Regions from separate parts of the Escherichia sp. MAL-1 genome, predicted to be linked through region 1. Evidence: predicted binding sites of a transcription regulator. Region 1 holds the regulator's gene; the other holds the start of a gene.
The links. Region 1 encodes Fur, which represses iron uptake genes when iron is present. Its sites were predicted from a motif close to ATAATAATGAGAACNACTATCAA; they were not measured.
Positions count from the first base shown of each region.

Region 2: sodA (superoxide dismutase [Mn]) is a predicted target of Fur. The motif match lies at 4,746-4,768, and genes of this name have one in related genera.

Region 1 is NZ_CM129609.1:3,435,739-3,445,282, forward strand. Features, by position in the region: gene pgm (phosphoglucomutase (alpha-D-glucose-1,6-bisphosphate-dependent)) at 1-1,521, opposite strand, end outside; gene seqA (replication initiation negative regulator SeqA) at 1,547-2,092, opposite strand; gene ybfF (esterase) at 2,277-3,041, shown strand; gene ybfE (LexA regulated protein) at 3,181-3,474, shown strand; gene fldA (flavodoxin FldA) at 3,614-4,144, shown strand; gene uof (fur leader peptide) at 4,354-4,440, shown strand; gene fur (ferric iron uptake transcriptional regulator) at 4,433-4,879, shown strand; gene chiQ (ChiQ/YbfN family lipoprotein) at 4,963-5,289, opposite strand; gene chiP (chitoporin ChiP) at 5,339-6,745, opposite strand; gene glnS (glutamine--tRNA ligase) at 7,322-8,986, opposite strand; gene ACU8XX_RS17200 (hypothetical protein) at 9,097-9,219, shown strand; gene nagE (PTS N-acetyl glucosamine transporter subunit IIABC) at 9,189-9,544, opposite strand, start outside.
Region 2 is NZ_CM129609.1:4,724,750-4,734,293, forward strand. Features, by position in the region: gene cpxR (envelope stress response regulator transcription factor CpxR) at 1-511, shown strand, start outside; gene cpxA (envelope stress sensor histidine kinase CpxA) at 508-1,881, shown strand; gene yiiM (6-hydroxyaminopurine reductase) at 1,987-2,661, opposite strand; gene kdgT (2-keto-3-deoxygluconate transporter) at 2,810-3,793, opposite strand; gene sodA (superoxide dismutase [Mn]) at 4,053-4,673, opposite strand; gene rhaT (L-rhamnose/proton symporter RhaT) at 4,958-5,992, shown strand; gene rhaR (HTH-type transcriptional activator RhaR) at 5,989-6,837, opposite strand; gene rhaS (HTH-type transcriptional activator RhaS) at 6,911-7,747, opposite strand; gene rhaB (rhamnulokinase) at 8,035-9,504, shown strand; gene rhaA (L-rhamnose isomerase) at 9,501-9,544, shown strand, end outside.

The DNA of each region.
Region 1 (9,544 bases):
ACGCGCGGCGAACCAGCCGTTGTCAGTCATCACTTTCAGACCGCCAATAGAAGCACCGTTGCCCGGAGCAGCAGTCAGGCGCGCGGTGATCGGGTCACCTGCCAGGGTGCTGGCGCTCACCATTTCCGGAGACAGCTTAGACAGCGCCGCTTTTTGTGCGGAAGTCGCAGCTGCCTGCAAACGGTTGTAGCTCGGCGCACCAAAGCGTTTTGCCAGTTCGTTGTAGTGTTCCTGCGGGTTCTTACCGGTGACAGCGGTGATTTCCGCCGCCAGCAGACACATGATGATGCCGTCTTTGTCGGTGGACCACGGCGTGCCGTCGAAACGCAGGAAGGAAGCCCCTGCGCTCTCTTCGCCGCCAAAGCCGAAGCTGCCGTCGAACAGACCATCAACAAACCATTTGAAACCTACCGGGACTTCTACCAGCTTACGACCCAAGTCATTGACCACACGGTCGATCATCGCAGAAGAAACCAGCGTTTTACCAACGGCAACATCTTTGCCCCACTGCGGACGATGCTGGAACAGGTAATTGATCGCCACCGCCAGGTAGTGGTTCGGATTCATCAAACCTGCCGGAGTGACGATACCGTGACGGTCATAATCCGGGTCGTTAGCAAACGCCAGATCGAACTTATCACGCAGTGCCAGCAGGCCCGCCATCGCACACTCGGAGGAGCAGTCCATACGGATCGCGCCGTCTTTATCAAGGTGCATAAAGCGGAAGGTTTGATCGACCTGATCGTTAACGATAGTCAGGTTGAGGTTGTAATACTCGCCAATGCGCTTCCAGTATTCGATACCGGAACCGCCCAGCGGATCAACGCCAAGCGTCAGGCCCGCTTTCTGAATCGCCGCCATATCAACGATATCGGCCAGCCCTTCCACGAACGGCTGCACCAGATCCTGCTCTTTCACATGACCGGATGCCATCGCTTCGTCGAGGGAGATACGCTTCACGCCTTTCAGGCCATCGGCCAGCAGTGCGTTGGCACGATCTTCCACCACTTTAGTGACGTTGGTATCAGCCGGGCCACCATTTGGCGGATTGTACTTGATACCACCATCTTCCGGCGGGTTATGGGACGGTGTAATAACGATACCGTCTGCCAGCGGGCCACCTTTTTTATTGTGAACCAGGATGGCATTGGAAACGGCAGGCGTCGGGGTGAAGCCATTGTTTTCCTGCACAATAACATCTACGCCGTTCGCTGCCAGCACTTCCAGAACGGAAATAAATGCAGGTTCGGACAGGGCGTGAGTATCTTTACCCACATAGCAAGGGCCAGTGATACCGTTTTTCGCACGTTCTTCAGCAATTGCCTGAGCGATCGCCAGAATGTGCGGCTCGTTAAAGCTGTGGCGCGCTGCACTGCCACGGTGACCGGAAGTACCGAATTTCACCGCGTGCTCCGCATTCCCTGCTTCTGGTTTCAGTACATAATATTGCGCCGTCAGTTGGGCGACGTTAATCAAATCACTCTGTTGTGCAGGTTGGCCTGCACGATTGTGGATTGCCATTGCTTTGTCCTTTGTCTGCAACGTTTTAGATAGTTCCGCAAACCTTCTCAATCAATTCCGCCGGGAATTGCATCGACTGCATGATGTGTTCGATCATGCTGCATTTACGGCCGGTGTTGGTGTTGGTGATCACCCAATACGGCGTGCCTGGCACATGTTTCGGCTTGGTCTGATTACCATTTTTCAGCAGCGTTTGTTCATCTGCCGCAAAGTAAACGCGTGTACGACCGTGCAACGATTCCGTTGCTTCGGCAAACGCCTGGGCGTCAAGAGAATATAGTGTAGACAACAGCAGCATAAAGCGATTGACCGCTCGCTTTTGCTCTGCGTATTCGTCCGAAAGCAGAAGTTCACGCATTGCGCGAACCTTGTCTTTAATCGTTTTGACCGGCTTCGCTTCGACGATAGCAGGTGACGCAACGCGAACCTCTTTCGTCACCGGAGCAGCAGGCTGTGATGCGGCGGAAAATTTCAACATACGCCGTAAAATGTCGGATGCGCTCTCGCCGATATGCTTAGTGTGGCTGGCAATATAGCTGTAGAGTTCATCATCAACTTCAATCGTTTTCATCTTAATCCAGTGCAGTGTCTTAGCTGAATACAAGTCGCCAGGAGTATATGAATAAATCCCGGCAGCGGATAGCGTCAAGCCTGGCTTGCAGAAAAACTCGGAATAAACCTTATTTGTTGCAGCCCTGTGGCACAATGGTCAACATAATACCCTAACCCGACAACGCGAAAAAAAGAACTTTGCCATGAAATTGAATATCCGCGCGCAAACTGCACAAAACCAGCACAATAATTCTCCCATCGTTCTTGTCCATGGTCTGTTTGGTAGCCTCGACAACCTTGGCGTACTGGCTCGCGATCTGGTAAACGATCACAATATCATCCAGGTTGATATGCGTAACCACGGTCTTTCACCGAGAGAGCCGGTAATGAATTACCCGGCGATGGCGCAGGATCTTGTTGATACCCTGGATGCACTGCAGATCGACAAAGCAACATTTATCGGTCACTCCATGGGCGGTAAAGCGGTAATGGCACTTACTGCACTGGCCCCCGATCGCATCGATAAACTGGTGGCGATCGATATCGCACCGGTCGACTATCACGTACGCCGTCATGATGAGATTTTCGCAGCTATCAACGCGGTCAGTGAATCGGACGCACAAACTCGCCAGCAAGCAGCAGCAATAATGCGCCAGCATCTTAATGAAGAAGGGGTGATTCAGTTTCTGTTGAAATCTTTTGTTGACGGGGAGTGGCGCTTTAACGTGCCGGTATTGTGGGATCAGTATCCGCATATTGTGGGTTGGGAGAAAATCCCGGCATGGGATCACCCTGCCCTGTTTATCCCTGGTGGTAATTCTCCGTATGTTAGCGAGCAGTACCGTGATGATTTACTGGCACAATTTCCACAGGCACGGGCGCATGTCATTGCAGGCGCGGGTCACTGGGTCCATGCTGAAAAACCAGATGCGGTATTACGCGCTATCCGTCGCTATCTCAATGATTAACGCAACTGATTAAAAACCCAGCGTCCGCGTCGCTTTCCGCGCGTGGGCGTTGGCGTGACTCATCGCGCTGATGTATTATGGCGCGCTATCCATCCGGGCAGAGGCCTGGCTGATTGTTTCCCCCGAAGTCACCAAGATCATGGCCAAAGAACAAACGGACCGTACGACATTAGATCTGTTCGCGCACGAGCGTCGACCGGGACGACCGAAAACTAATCCGCTTTCGCGCGATGAACAGCTGCGTATTAATAAACGCAACCAACTAAAACGCGACAAAGTACGTGGCCTTAAGCGTGTCGAACTGAAGCTGAACGCGGAAGCTGTCGAGGCGCTGAACGAGCTGGCGGAATCGCGCAATATGAGCCGTAGCGAACTGATCGAAGAGATGTTAATGCAGCAACTGGCGGCGCTGCGTAGTCAGGGCATCGTTTAAATTTCCACTTTCATGTAGCACAGTGTGCAGTCCTGCTCGTTTGCTGATTCCGCAAGACTGCCTGTTCTGCTATGATTGCCTTTATCCGTGGGCAATTTTCCACCCCCATTTCAATAAGTTTCAAGAGGTTATTTCACTCATGGCTATCACTGGCATCTTTTTCGGCAGCGACACCGGTAATACCGAAAATATCGCAAAAATGATTCAAAAACAGCTTGGTAAAGACGTTGCCGATGTCCATGACATTGCAAAAAGCAGCAAAGAAGATCTGGAAGCTTATGACATTCTGCTGCTGGGCATCCCAACCTGGTATTACGGCGAAGCGCAGTGTGACTGGGATGACTTCTTCCCGACTCTCGAAGAGATTGATTTCAATGGCAAACTGGTTGCGCTGTTTGGTTGTGGTGACCAGGAAGATTACGCCGAATATTTCTGCGACGCATTGGGCACCATCCGCGACATCATTCAACCGCGCGGTGCAACCATCGTTGGTCACTGGCCAACTGCGGGCTATCATTTCGAAGCATCAAAAGGTCTGGCAGATGACGACCACTTTGTCGGTCTGGCTATCGACGAAGACCGTCAGCCGGAACTGACCGCTGAACGTGTAGAAAAATGGGTTAAACAGATTTCTGAAGAGTTGCATCTCGACGAAATTCTCAATGCCTGATGTGATGCGGCGTAGACTCATGTCTACGCCGTATTAATAGATAATGCCAATCAAAATAATTGCTACAAATTTGTAACTTTTGCTGTTGTACCTGTACAATGTCCCGGTGTTCAAGTGGCCTTGCCGTTGTAAATGTAAGCTATGCCACGTTTTTATTAACAATATTTGCCAGGGACTTGTGGTTTTCATTTAGGCGTGGCAATTCTATAATGATACGCATTATCTCAAGAGCAAATTCTGTCACTTCTTCTAATGAAGTGAACCGCTTAGTAACAGGACAGATTCCGCATGACTGATAACAATACCGCCCTAAAGAAAGCTGGCCTGAAAGTAACGCTTCCTCGTTTAAAAATCCTGGAAGTTCTTCAGGAGCCGGACAACCATCACGTCAGTGCGGAAGATTTATACAAACGTCTGATCGATATGGGTGAAGAAATTGGTCTGGCTACGGTATATCGCGTACTGAACCAGTTTGACGACGCTGGTATCGTCACCCGCCACAATTTTGAAGGCGGTAAATCCGTATTTGAACTGACACAGCAACATCACCACGATCACCTGATCTGCCTCGACTGCGGCAAGGTTATCGAATTTAGTGATGATTCCATCGAAGCGCGTCAGCGTGAAATTGCCGCAAAACATGGCATTCGCCTGACTAACCACAGTCTCTATCTTTACGGTCACTGTGCCGAAGGCGATTGCCGCGAAGATGAGCACGCGCACGAAGGCAAATAAGCCAGCCTGAACGAGAAAAGCCAACCTGCGGGTTGGCTTTTTTATGCAAGGGAAATAAGAAAAGCGAGAGTTACAGCTCTCACTTATTTGTTATTACTGCGAATTTCCTGCCAGACCTTATCACAATCGGCTTTCACCGCCTGATCATTTCCGGTTTGCGTTGCACGCAGACACTGCTGATAATCCAGTACGCGGACACTTTCCTGGTCGGCAAACTGCTGATGTTGTTTCTCTTTCTTCAGCACGTTTAACACGCTCTGGCAGGCTTCAATTTTTTCCGGCGAACCTTGCGCGGTGTTGATACAGGCGCTGTATGCCTCTTTCAGACGGCTGTCTTCCTGTGGTGCGGTTGATTGCGCACAAGCTACCAGCCCCGATGCCATCATGGCGATGAGAATCAGTTTTTTCATAGCAAATTCCTCAAACGTGCGGCAGGCACAAAACCTGCCGCGTCGGGCATCAGAAGATGGTGAATGGTGCGATTACCATAAATTTTACGTCACGCTCATCCTGGAAGATGTTGCCGTAACCACCGCCCCAGCTTGGGATGTCGGAGTGGTTGTCGTATTCGGTGAAGTGCAGTTTGAACATCGTGCCTTTGGCGCGACCGTCCTGAATGGTATAGACCGCATCCAGGCTGTATGCAGACTCTTCAATAGTCCGGTTTTTGTCGTAGTACGCATCCGGATTGCTCTGCCAGGTCGCAGGTTTAGCATCCCATGCGTAAACGTAGGAAGCGCCGATGGCGAAGCCTGGAAGATTCCAGTTTTTCAGGTCATACATCGCACCGAAGAAGACTGCTTTTTCGCCGTTGGCGTTGAAGTCAGAACGGTTGTCCCACCAGATATCCAGGCGACCGTTTGAGGAAGCGTAGGTTGGAGTCATACGTTGCAGGAAGTATCCCTGCTGACCGTCAGCCTTAACCCAGGTGCCTTCGAGGCGCAAATCCACTACGTCAGCCGCCCGGTAACCAAAGGTCAACGCCTGCAGCCAGGCGGTGCCGTCATAAAGGTCGTTGACGCTGCGATCGTCAACTTTATCGCGGGTACCGTAGAACTGGTAGCTGGTGGTTAACGGGCTACCGGCGATATCAAATTTGTAGCTGGCTTTGGCAAAATATTGATCGATATACCCTTCCGCCTGACCAAAAGCCGCTTCCAGTACGAAGTTATTTTTGAAGTCGTATTTCGCCCCAAGGGAGTGCAGATAATCAACTTTGGTGGTTTTATCGTTCTGATAAAACTCATCCATTTCCAGATGCCACGGCGCTTTGTATTCGTTGGTCCACATGTAGGAGAAACTCAACGCACCGGCATCGCCGTAATCAAAATTCGCTCCGGCTTCCGCACCCTGATAAGTACCCGGCATAAAGCTCCAGTGAGGCGCTAACAGCGTCTGACCGGTTGGCTGAATATAACCTGCCCTCGCCCAAACCGGACCGTATTTAAATTTGGCCGCTGCTTTATACAGGCTTATACCGCTTTTGTCGCCGGACCAGTCTTCGTCATAGGCTTTATTACTTTTTGAAAACGCGATTTCGTTCGGGTGAGAGCTGTCGCCGTTTTCCGCCATTTCAATCGCCGTAAACGCGGCAATATCAAGGCCGAACATATCAGCAGCATAACCAGACTGAAAATCGAGGTTGGCATTCCAGGTGGAGTGAGAAAGGTTGGTTTTGTATTTGTCGCCGTCGGTAACATCTTTACGGTCGCGTTCACGCTGCCAGTAATATATACCGCCGGTTAAGGTTGAATCGTCGATGAATCCTTCGGCGCGAGCCTCCGGCATTGCCATAAAGCCCGACATTGCTGTAACACCGGCGATAGCCAGCGCCAGCGTACTACGTTTGCCACTAAACGTACGCATGGGTTAATCCTCTTTGACGTATAAATTGCTGCACCAAAGGTGAACAGCGAAAAAATAAAAATTAAAAAAGTAGCGTTGAGAAAAGTCTCGCTGACTACAGGAACAGACTATTTTTCGCGACGCGAATTATCAATCTCTTTCTGTAACCAGAATGTAAGAACATGAGCAACCGCACATATTTTGATGATTTTTGTTACAAGGCTTAAGTTTGCGGTTGAAAGGCTTGCAGAAGAATAAAAGCGTGAAATTCCAGCAAGATGAAAGCGGTTACATTTTATTTAATTATGTTTTGTTATTTTAAATTTATTTTATGGATAAATTGCGAAGCGGAATTAATTCGCGAAGAAAAGTAGAAAAAACGCCGCTGAACGCGGCGTTTTGGATTGTTTGTTGTTTCTTGCCGGATGCGGCGTGAACGCCTTATCCGGCCTACAAAAGCACGCAAACTCAATATATTGCAGAGATCATGTAGGCCTGATAAGCGTAGCGCATCAGGCAATTTAGCGTTTGAAACTGTTTGTCTGTTCCTTGCCGGATGCGACGTAAACGCCCCATCCGGCATAGCGAAACTTAAAATTACTCGCCTACTTTCGCCCAGGTATCACGCAGCCCAACGGTGCGGTTAAATACCGGTTTTTCCGCCGTAGAATGGCGGCTATCGAGGCAGAAGTAACCTTCACGCTCAAACTGGAATGCTTTACCCGCAACCGCATCTTTCAGCGACGGTTCAGCAAAGCCCTGTTTGATCACCAGCGATTCCGGGTTAATCACCGACAGGAAATCATCCGCAGCACCTGGGTTAGGCACGCTGAACAGACGGTCATACAAACGGATTTCAACCGGCAGCGCATGTGCCGCGCTCACCCAGTGAATAACACCTTTGACTTTACGACCATCTGCCGGATCTTTGCTTAAGGTATCGGCGTCATAAGTACAGAAGATGGTGGTGATATTACCTTCGGCATCTTTCTCGACGCGTTCTGCCTTAATCACATAAGCATTACGCAGACGCACTTCTTTACCCAGCACCAGACGTTTGTACTGCTTGTTAGCTTCTTCGCGGAAATCGGCGCGATCAATCCAAATCTCACCGCTAAACGGCACCTGACGGCTGCCCATTTCCGGTTTGTTCGGATGGTTCGGCATGGTAACCATTTCGCCTTCGCCCTGATAGTTTTCGATAACCAGTTTCACCGGATCGATAACCGCCATTGCGCGCGGCGCATTTTCGTTGAGATCTTCACGGATGCAGGATTCCAGCGACGCCATCTCAATGGTGTTGTCCTGCTTGGTCACGCCGATGCGTTTGCAGAACTCACGAATAGAAGCCGCAGTGTAACCACGACGACGCAGACCGGAAATGGTCGGCATACGCGGGTCATCCCAGCCTTCAACGTGCTTGTCGGTCACCAGCAGGTTCAACTTACGCTTGGACATCACGGTGTATTCCAGATTCAGGCGCGAGAACTCATACTGGCGCGGGTGAACAGGAATCGTGATGTTGTCCAGTACCCAGTCGTACAGACGACGGTTGTCCTGGAACTCAAGCGTACACAGAGAGTGCGTAATACCTTCCAGGGCATCGCTGATGCAGTGGGTGAAGTCGTACATCGGGTAGATGCACCACTTGTTGCCAGTCTGGTGGTGTTCAGCAAATTTAATACGGTACAGCACCGGATCGCGCATCACGATAAACGGTGAAGCCATGTCGATTTTCGCACGCAGGCAGGCTTTACCTTCTTCAAAACCACCGGCACGCATTTTTTCGAACAGCGCCAGGTTCTCTTCAACGCTGCGGTCGCGGTACGGGCTGTTTTTACCCGGTTGCGTCAGGGTGCCGCGGTATTCGCGGATCTGTTCCGGCGTCAGTTCATCAACGTACGCCAGGCCTTTATTGATCAGTTCGATCGCATAGGCGTGGAGCTGATCAAAATAATCGGAGGAGTAACGGACGTTACCAGACCAGTGAAAACCTAACCACTCTACGTCGTTTTTGATCGACTCAACATACTCGATATCTTCTTTTACCGGGTTAGTGTCGTCGAAACGCAGGTTGCACTGGCCTTTATAGTCCTGGGCGATCCCGAAGTTCAGGCAGATAGATTTCGCATGGCCAATATGCAGATAGCCATTCGGCTCCGGCGGGAAACGGGTGTGTACTGTGGTGTGCTTACCACTGGCCAGATCTTCATCGATGATCTGACGGATAAAGTTAGTCGGGCGGGCTTCTGCCTCACTCATCGTGGATTCCTCAAAGCGTAAACAACGTATAACGGCGTATGATCTTATAAGCGGGACAGGCTGACAACTGTTAGTTTTTTAAAATTGATAATCTAACAAGGATTATGGGGATGATTGATGAAAAAAAAAGCGGCAGAGAAGATCTCCACCGCTTGTCATTGTTGGATGCGACGCTCAAGCGTCGCATCAGGCATAAAGCAGATTACTTTTTGATTTCATACAGCGGTGTTTGACCCGCCACAACATGGCCCTGAGCTTTAATGATCAAGCCACTGAAATCGTCGATATTGCTGCAAACCACCGGGCTAATCATCGAGCGGGCGTTAGCGTTCAGGTAATCCAGATCCATTTCCAGAATCGGTTGCCCTGCGCTTACCTGCGCACCCTCTTCCACCAGACGTTTAAAGCCTTTACCTTCCAGCGCTACGGTGTCGATACCCATATGGACGACGATCTCCGCGCCTTTTTCGGTTTCCAGGCAGAACGCGTGGTTGGTGTTGAAGATTTTCACGATTGTCCCTGCGGCTGGTGATACGACGATTTTATCTGTCGGTTTCA
Region 2 (9,544 bases), 1.3 Mb from region 1:
AAAAGCACTTCGCCAGACACACCAGACGCCTGTCATTATGTTGACGGCGCGCGGCAGTGAACTTGATCGCGTTCTCGGCCTTGAGCTGGGCGCAGATGACTATCTCCCGAAACCGTTTAATGATCGTGAGCTGGTGGCACGTATTCGCGCGATCCTGCGCCGTTCGCACTGGAGCGAGCAACAGCAAAACAACGACAACGGTTCACCGACACTGGAAGTTGATGCCTTAGTGCTGAATCCAGGCCGTCAGGAAGCCAGCTTCGACGGGCAAACGCTGGAGTTAACCGGTACTGAGTTTACCCTGCTCTATTTGCTGGCACAGCATCTGGGTCAGGTGGTTTCCCGTGAACATTTAAGCCAGGAAGTGTTGGGCAAACGCCTGACGCCTTTCGACCGCGCTATTGATATGCACATTTCCAACCTGCGTCGTAAACTGCCGGATCGTAAAGATGGTCACCCGTGGTTTAAAACCTTGCGTGGTCGCGGCTATCTGATGGTTTCTGCTTCATGATAGGCAGCTTAACCGCGCGCATCTTCGCCATCTTCTGGCTGACGCTGGCGCTGGTGTTGATGTTGGTTTTGATGTTACCCAAGCTCGATTCACGCCAGATGACCGAGCTTCTGGATAGCGAACAGCGTCAGGGGCTGATGATTGAGCAGCATGTCGAAGCGGAGCTGGCGAACGATCCGCCCAACGATTTAATGTGGTGGCGGCGTCTGTTCCGGGCGATTGATAAGTGGGCACCGCCAGGACAGCGTTTGTTATTGGTGACCACCGAAGGCCGCGTGATCGGCGCTGAACGCAGCGAAATGCAGATCATTCGTAACTTTATTGGTCAGGCCGATAACGCCGATCATCCGCAGAAGAAAAAGTATGGCCGCGTGGAACTGGTCGGTCCGTTCTCCGTGCGTGATGGCGAAGATAATTACCAACTTTATCTGATTCGTCCGGCCAGCAGTTCTCAATCCGATTTCATTAACTTACTGTTTGACCGCCCGCTATTACTGCTGATTGTCACCATGTTGGTCAGTACGCCGCTGCTGTTGTGGTTGGCCTGGAGTCTGGCAAAACCGGCGCGTAAGCTGAAAAACGCTGCCGATGAAGTTGCCCAGGGAAACTTACGCCAGCACCCGGAACTGGAAGCGGGGCCACAGGAATTCCTTGCCGCAGGTGCCAGTTTTAACCAGATGGTCACCGCGCTGGAGCGCATGATGACCTCTCAGCAGCGTCTGCTTTCTGATATCTCTCACGAGCTGCGCACCCCGCTGACGCGTCTGCAACTGGGTACGGCGTTACTGCGCCGTCGTAGCGGTGAAAGCAAGGAACTGGAGCGTATTGAAACCGAAGCGCAACGTCTGGACAGCATGATCAACGATCTGTTGGTGATGTCACGTAATCAGCAAAAAAACGCGCTGGTTAGCGAAACCATCAAAGCCAACCAGTTGTGGAGTGAAGTGCTGGATAACGCGGCGTTCGAAGCCGAGCAAATGGGCAAGTCGTTGACAGTTAACTTCCCGCCTGGGCCGTGGCCGCTGTACGGCAATCCGAACGCCCTGGAAAGTGCGCTGGAAAACATTGTTCGTAATGCTCTGCGTTATTCCCATACGAAGATTGAAGTGGGCTTTGCGGTAGATAAAGACGGTATCACCATTACGGTGGACGACGATGGTCCTGGCGTTAGCCCGGAAGATCGCGAACAGATTTTCCGTCCGTTCTATCGGACCGATGAAGCACGCGATCGTGAATCTGGCGGTACAGGATTGGGGCTGGCGATTGTTGAAACCGCCATTCAGCAGCATCGTGGCTGGGTGAAGGCAGAAGACAGCCCGCTGGGCGGTTTACGGCTGGTGATTTGGTTGCCGCTGTATAAGCGGAGTTAAACTCCGCATTTGTAGGCAGGATAAGGCGTTTACGCCGCATCCGGCATTTGAGCAGGATGCCTGATGCGACGCTGATAGCGTCTTATCAGGCCTACACTCCGGGGGTTATTTTCCCCACAACCGCCGTGAAAAATCTTCGATCTTGCCGCTCAGTCGGCGCTTTTGCATCGTTCGCGTCCAGCTTTTCGATAACCCGGCGGCGGAGAGTAAACGGTGATACTGATCGTCATCAAACGGCATATGCCATGCGATGGCGGCAGCCTCCTGCACGGTCACATCGCTGACACGGGAAACCAACTCCAGCGTCGCGTCCGCAGACACTTTCCCTGGCGCTATCACGCTATACAACCACCCCACTTTACCCGTGTTTTGCATCAACTGCGCTATGTCACTGATATCAAAATGGTAATTGAGTTTATAGCAAGGCGAGCGCGGCTGGCTGACCTGAATTAATGCCTCTCCCCAGCGGAAAATATCGCCCATATAAACATTACTTTCCGTGAGACCGTCGGTTGAGAGGTTTTCACCAAACGCAGGCGCAACAAACAACTCCGCCTGTTCCGGGAATTCCCGCGCCCAGTAGAGATAATGCTCACGAGGATAATGACACAGCGCTCTGTCTGGCCCGCCGTGAACCTTTTTCTCCGCCTGCTCGTCACCTTCCAGCCCCAGCTCCGTCAGCATCAACTCACCATCAACCTGGATTTTGGCAATTGCGCTGGGTTTGCCTTCGGGATAAGCCTGAATCTTGCCTGTGTATACATCAACCGGATATCGCATCTGTTCCCTCTCCACGAGAAATTTCCCCATTAGACCATATTTATTTTATGTCAGGCGTGCTGTTTTCGCGGTAAGTATCCAGGCAGGAACTCAATAGCAAACCGGACGAACGTTAGTTCATCCGGCTGTGGGGATTAAGGAAGCAGGTTTATTTCACCGTACCTAAAATTTCGATTTTCGCTGCTCTGGCTTTGACTTTACGTGACCAGATAGAGGTAAGAATTGGCACCAGAATCGAAGTCACAATGACCGCCGTCGCTACCAGCGAAGTTGCTGCCGGAGCCATCGGTTTAAACGCAGGCACCATTTCTGCAATCAGCACAGGTGTCGCTACCGCGGCCCCTGCGGAACTGGAAGCGGCAATTCCGGCAGTGCCATCGCCACCGCCAATCAATTTATCGGCGATAATCAACGGAATACCGGTCACGATAATTACTGCCACACCCAACAGGATCCCCAGCAAACCTGTCTGGGCAATTACAGTCAAATCAATGGTATTGCCCAGCGCGAAGGCAAAAAATGGAATCAGCGTCTGCACCGCTTTGCTGAAAAATTCTCGTAATTCAGGGTCAAGGTTCCCAAGGGCAAAGCCCACCAGGAACGGTAATACTGCGCCGACGAAAACATGCGGTTCAAACGAGGCAATCCCGGCAGTGCCCAGAATAATCATCGTCATGAGCGGCCCGGACTCCAATGACATCAACACAAATGCCCCAGCTTCTTCTTTTGTGCCGTACTGCTGCATGATGGAAGCGTAAAGTCCGCCGTTGGTCATATCCATCGCCGCCACCAGCGCCAGCGTTGAAAGTCCGGCAAAGAATCCAACTTCAACACCATGTTCCGGAATAATGCGCGAGGCAATTGCCGCAACCACCCACGCGACGGCAATTTTTGTTACCACCAGCGTACCGGATTTACGCAGTACCGTTCCCGTCGCGCTTAATTTTATTGACGCCCCCATGCAAAAAAACCACACCGCCAGAATGGGCACCGTACCGGTAATCATCCCGTTGGTGAATGATCCAAAATATTTCCCCGCCCCCGGCGAGAAGGTGTGGCACAGTGCGCCAAGGAATAGCGGGACGAGCATCATCCCCCCCGGGATTTTCTCAATCGAGCGTTTTATCTGCATTTCCATCACCTGTCGGCATATTTTTAAGGGCTGATGCGTAATTCCTCAATGGAGCATCAGTGTTGATGGAAACGAAGATAGACATTCATTTAATCAATAAAAGTGATCAAAACCACATCAATTGAAACACTGTTTTATTTTTATCGGATCATTGTTTTTATTTTGAAATTGATCACAAAAAAACCACCGCCGTTGGCGATGGTTCATTTTTTAAGCTGATATGCGGCGTAAACGCCTCATTGCAGCAGGCGGCAAATGATTATTTTTTCGCCGCGAAACGTGCCGCTGCTTCATCCCAGTTCACCACGTTCCAGAACTCTTTGATGTAGTCCGGACGGCGGTTCTGGAATTTCAGGTAGTAAGCATGTTCCCACACATCCAGGCCCAGAATCGGGAAGCCGGATGCGCCAGAAATGGCTTCACCCATCAGCGGGGAGTCCTGGTTAGCAGTAGAAACCACCGCCAGTTTATCGCCTTTCAGCACCAGCCATGCCCAGCCGGAACCAAAGCGGGAAGCTGCCGCTTTCTCAAATTCTGCTTTGAAGTTATCAACGGAGCCGAAGTCACGTTCGATAGCCGCTTTCAGGTCACCCTGCAGGGTGGTGCCTTTTTTCAGACCTTTCCAGAACAGGCTGTGGTTAGCGTGACCGCCAGCGTTGTTGCGCAGTACGGTTTTCTTGTCTGCTGGCAGCTGGTCCAGTTTGGTGATCAGCTCTTCAACCGGCAGGTTGGCAAATTCTGGCAGGCTTTCCAGCGCCGCGTTGGCGTTGTTTACGTAGGTCTGATGGTGTTTGGTGTGGTGGATTTCCATGGTCTGCTTATCGAAGTGCGGTTCCAGGGCATCGTAAGCATACGGCAGGGATGGCAGGGTATAGCTCATATTCATCTCCAGTATTGTCGGGCGGCCGATTGTTAATGCCGCGTAAGCAGTTAGTTCATTATAGTTAATTAAATGATATTGAAAATGATTATCAATGCCGTACTTTTCGTAAGGGTATGGTTTTGCAGGAAAATGCCCGAGATGTGAAGCAAATCACCCACTTAATGCCGTGATTGCCAGTAAATCGACAACGGCGGCAACAGGCGAAAGGTTAATCGACAGCACGATTTTTACACTCATCTCGTCGGAGATGTGACGCGACGAAAAATGATGAGGATAAGAAGATGAGTAACGCGATTACGATGGGGATATTTTGGCATTTGATCGGCGCGGCCAGTGCAGCCTGTTTTTACGCTCCGTTCAAAAAAGTAAAAAAATGGTCATGGGAAACCATGTGGTCAGTCGGTGGGATTGTTTCGTGGATTATTCTGCCGTGGGCCATCAGCGCCCTGTTACTACCGAATTTCTGGGCGTATTACAGCTCGTTTAGTCTCTCTACGCTACTGCCTGTTTTTCTGTTCGGCGCTATGTGGGGGATCGGTAATATCAACTACGGCCTGACCATGCGTTATCTCGGCATGTCGATGGGAATTGGCATCGCCATTGGCATTACGTTGATTGTCGGTACGCTGATGACGCCAATTATCAACGGCAATTTCGATGTGTTGATTAGCACCGAAGGCGGACGCATGACGTTGCTCGGCGTTCTGGTGGCGCTGATTGGCGTAGGGATTGTAACTCGCGCCGGGCAGTTGAAAGAGCGCAAGATGGGCATTAAAGCCGAAGAGTTCAATCTGAAAAAAGGGCTGGTGCTGGCGGTGATGTGCGGCATTTTCTCTGCCGGGATGTCCTTTGCGATGAACGCCGCAAAACCGATGCATGAAGCCGCTGCCGCACTTGGCGTCGATCCACTGTATGTCGCTCTGCCAAGCTATGTTGTCATCATGGGCGGCGGCGCGATCATTAACCTCGGTTTCTGTTTTATTCGTCTGGCAAAAGTGAAGGATTTGTCGCTAAAAGCCGACTTCTCGCTGGCAAAATCGCTGATCATTCACAATGTGTTACTCTCGACACTGGGCGGGTTGATGTGGTATCTGCAATTCTTTTTCTATGCCTGGGGCCACGCCCGCATTCCGGCGCAGTATGACTACATCAGTTGGATGCTGCATATGAGTTTCTATGTATTGTGCGGCGGTATCGTCGGGCTGGTGCTGAAAGAGTGGAACAATGCAGGACGCCGTCCGGTAACGGTGTTGAGCCTCGGTTGTGTGGTGATTATTGTCGCCGCTAACATCGTCGGCATCGGCATGGCGAATTAATCTTTCTGCGAATTGAGATGACGCCACTGGCTGGGCGTCATCCCGGTTTCCCGGGTAAACACCACCGAAAAATAGTTACTATCTTCAAAGCCACATTCGGTCGAAATATCACTGATTAACAGGCGGCTATGCTGGAGAAGATATTGCGCATGACACACTCTGACCTGTCGCAGATATTGATTGATGGTCATTCCAGTCTGCTGGCGAAATTGCTGACGCAAAACGCGCTCACTGCACGATGCCTCATCACAAAATTTATCCAGCGCAAAGGGACTTTTCAGGCTGGCCGCCAGCCGGGTAATCAGCTTATCCAGCAACGTTTCGCTGGATGTTGGCGGCAACGAATCACTGGTGTAACGATGGCGATTCAGCAACATCACCAACTGCCCGAACAGCAACTCTGCCATTTCGTTAGCAAACGGCACATGCTGACTACTTTCATGCTCAAGCTGACCGATAACCTGCCGCGCCTGTGCCATCCCCATGCTACCTAAGCGCCAGTGTGGTTGCCCTGCGCTGGCGCTAAATCCCGGAATCGCCCCCTGCCAGTCAAGATTCAGCTTCAGCCGCTCCGGGCAATAAATAATATTCTGCAAAACCAGATCGTTAACGGAAGCGTAGGAGTGTTTATCGTCAGCATGAATGTAAAAGAGATCGCCACGGGTAATGCGATAAGGGCGATCGTTGAGTACATGCAGACCATTACCGCGCCAGACAATCACCAGCTCACAAAAATCATGTGTATGTTCAGCAAAGACATCTTGCGGATAACGGTCAGCCACAGCGACTGCCTGCTGGTCGCTGGCAAAAAAATCATCTTTGAGAAGTTTTAACTGATGCGCCACCGTGGCTACCTCGGCCAGAGAACGAAGTTGATTATTCGCAATATGGCGTACAAATACGTTGAGAAGATTCGCGTTATTGCAGAAAACCATCCCGTCCCTGACGAATATCACGCGGTGACCAGTTAAACTCTCGGCGAAAAAGCGTCGAAAAGTGGTTGCTGTCGCTGAATCCACAGCGATAGGCGATATCAGTAACGCTGGCCTCGCTGTGGCGTAGTAGATGTCGGGCTTTCATCAGTCGCAGGCGGTTCAGGTAACGCTGAGGCGTCAGTCCCGTTTGCTGCTTAAGCTGCCGATGTAGCGTACGCAGCGAAAGAGAAAATTGCTCCGCCACGGCATCCCAATTCACCTCATCGGCAAAATGGTCCTCCAGCCAGGCCAGAAGCAAGTTGAGACGTGATGCGCTGTTTTCCAGGTTCTCCTGCAAACTGCTTTTACGCAGCAAGAGCAGTAATTGCATAAACAAGATCTCGCGACTGGCGGTCGAGGGTAAATCATTTTCCCCTTCCTGCTGTTCCATCTGTGCAACCAGCTGTCGCACCTGCTGCAATACGCTGTGGTTAACGCGCCAGTGGGAAGGATACTGCCCATCCAGCTCTTGTGGCAGCAACTGATTCAGCCCGGCGAGAAACTGAAATCGATCCGGCGAGCGATACAGCACATTAGTCAGACACAGATTATCGGTATGTTCATACAGATGCCGATCATGGTCGCGCACAAAACAGACCGTGCCACCGGTGATGGTATAGGGCTGCCCATTAAACACATGAATACCCGTGCCATGTTCGACAATCACAATTTCATGAAAATCATGATGATGTTCAGGAAAATCCGCCTGCGGGAGCCGGGGTTCTATCGCCACGGACGCGTTACCAGACGGAAAAAAATCCACACTATGTAATACGGTCATACTGGCCTCCTGATGTCGTCAACACGGCGAAATAGTAATCACGAGGTCAGGTTCTTACCTTAAATTTTCGACGGAAAACCACGTAAAAAACGTCGATTTTTCAAGATACAGCGTGAATTTTCAGGAAATGCGGTGAGCATCACATCACCACAATTCAGCAAATTGTGAACATCATCACGTTCATCTTTCCCTGGTTGCCAATGGCCCATTTTCCTGTCAGTAACGAGAAGGTCGCGAATTCAGGCGCTTTTTAGACTGGTCGTAATGAAATTCAGCAGGATCACATTATGACCTTTCGCAATTGTGTCGCCGTCGATCTCGGCGCATCCAGTGGGCGCGTGATGCTGGCGCGTTACGAGCGTGAATGCCGCAGCCTGACGCTGCGCGAAATCCATCGTTTTAACAATGGGCTGCATAGTCAGAACGGCTATGTCACCTGGGATGTGGATAGCCTGGAAAGTGCCATTCGCCTTGGATTAAACAAGGTGTGCGAGGAAGGGATTCGTATCGATAGCATTGGGATTGATACCTGGGGCGTGGACTTTGTGCTGCTCGACCAACAGGGTCAGCGTGTGGGCCTGCCCGTTGCTTATCGCGATAGCCGCACCAATGGCCTAATGGCGCAGGCACAACAACAACTCGGCAAACGCGATATTTATCAACGTAGCGGCATCCAGTTTCTGCCCTTCAATACGCTTTATCAGTTGCGTGCGCTGACGGAGCAACAACCTGAACTTATTCCACACATTGCTCACGCTCTGCTGATGCCGGATTACTTCAGTTATCGCCTGACCGGCAAGATGAACTGGGAATATACCAACGCCACGACCACGCAACTGGTCAATATCAATAGCGACGACTGGGACGAGTCGCTACTGGCGTGGAGCGGGGCCAACAAAGCCTGGTTTGGTCGCCCGACGCATCCGGGTAATGTCATAGGTCACTGGATTTGCCCGCAGGGTAATGAGATTCCGGTGGTCGCCGTTGCCAGCCATGATACCGCCAGCGCGGTTATCGCCTCGCCGTTAAACGGTTCCCGCGCCGCTTATCTCTCCTCTGGCACCTGGTCATTGATGGGTTTTGAAAGCAAAACGCCATTTACCAATGACACGGCGCTGGCCACCAACATCACCAATGAAGGCGGGGCGGAAGGTCGCTATCGGGTGCTGAAAAATATTATGGGCTTATGGCTGCTTCAGCGAGTGCTTCAGGAGCGGCAAATCAACGATCTCCCGGCGCTTATCGCCGCGACACAGGCACTTCCGGCCTGCCGCTTCATCATCAATCCCAATGACGATCGCTTTATTAATCCTGACGAGATGTGCAGCGAAATTCAGGTTGCGTGTCGGGAAATGGCGCAACCGATCCCGGAAAGTGATGCTGAACTGGCGCGCTGCATTTTCGACAGTCTGGCGCTGCTGTATGCCGATGTGTTGCATGAGCTGGCGCAGCTGCGTGGTGAAGATTTCTCGCAACTGCATATTGTCGGCGGCGGCTGCCAGAACACGCTGCTCAACCAGCTGTGTGCCGATGCCTGCGGTATTCGGGTGATCGCCGGGCCTGTTGAAGCCTCGACGCTCGGCAATATCGGCATCCAGTTAATGACGCTGGATGAACTCAACAATGTGGATGATTTCCGTCAGGTCGTCAGCACCACCGCGAATCTGACCACCTTTACCCCTAATCCTGACAGTGAAATTGCCCACTATGTGGCGCAGCTTCACTCTACACGACAGACAAAGGAGCTTTGCGCATGACCACTCAACTGGAACAGGCCTGGGAGCTGGCGAAACAGCG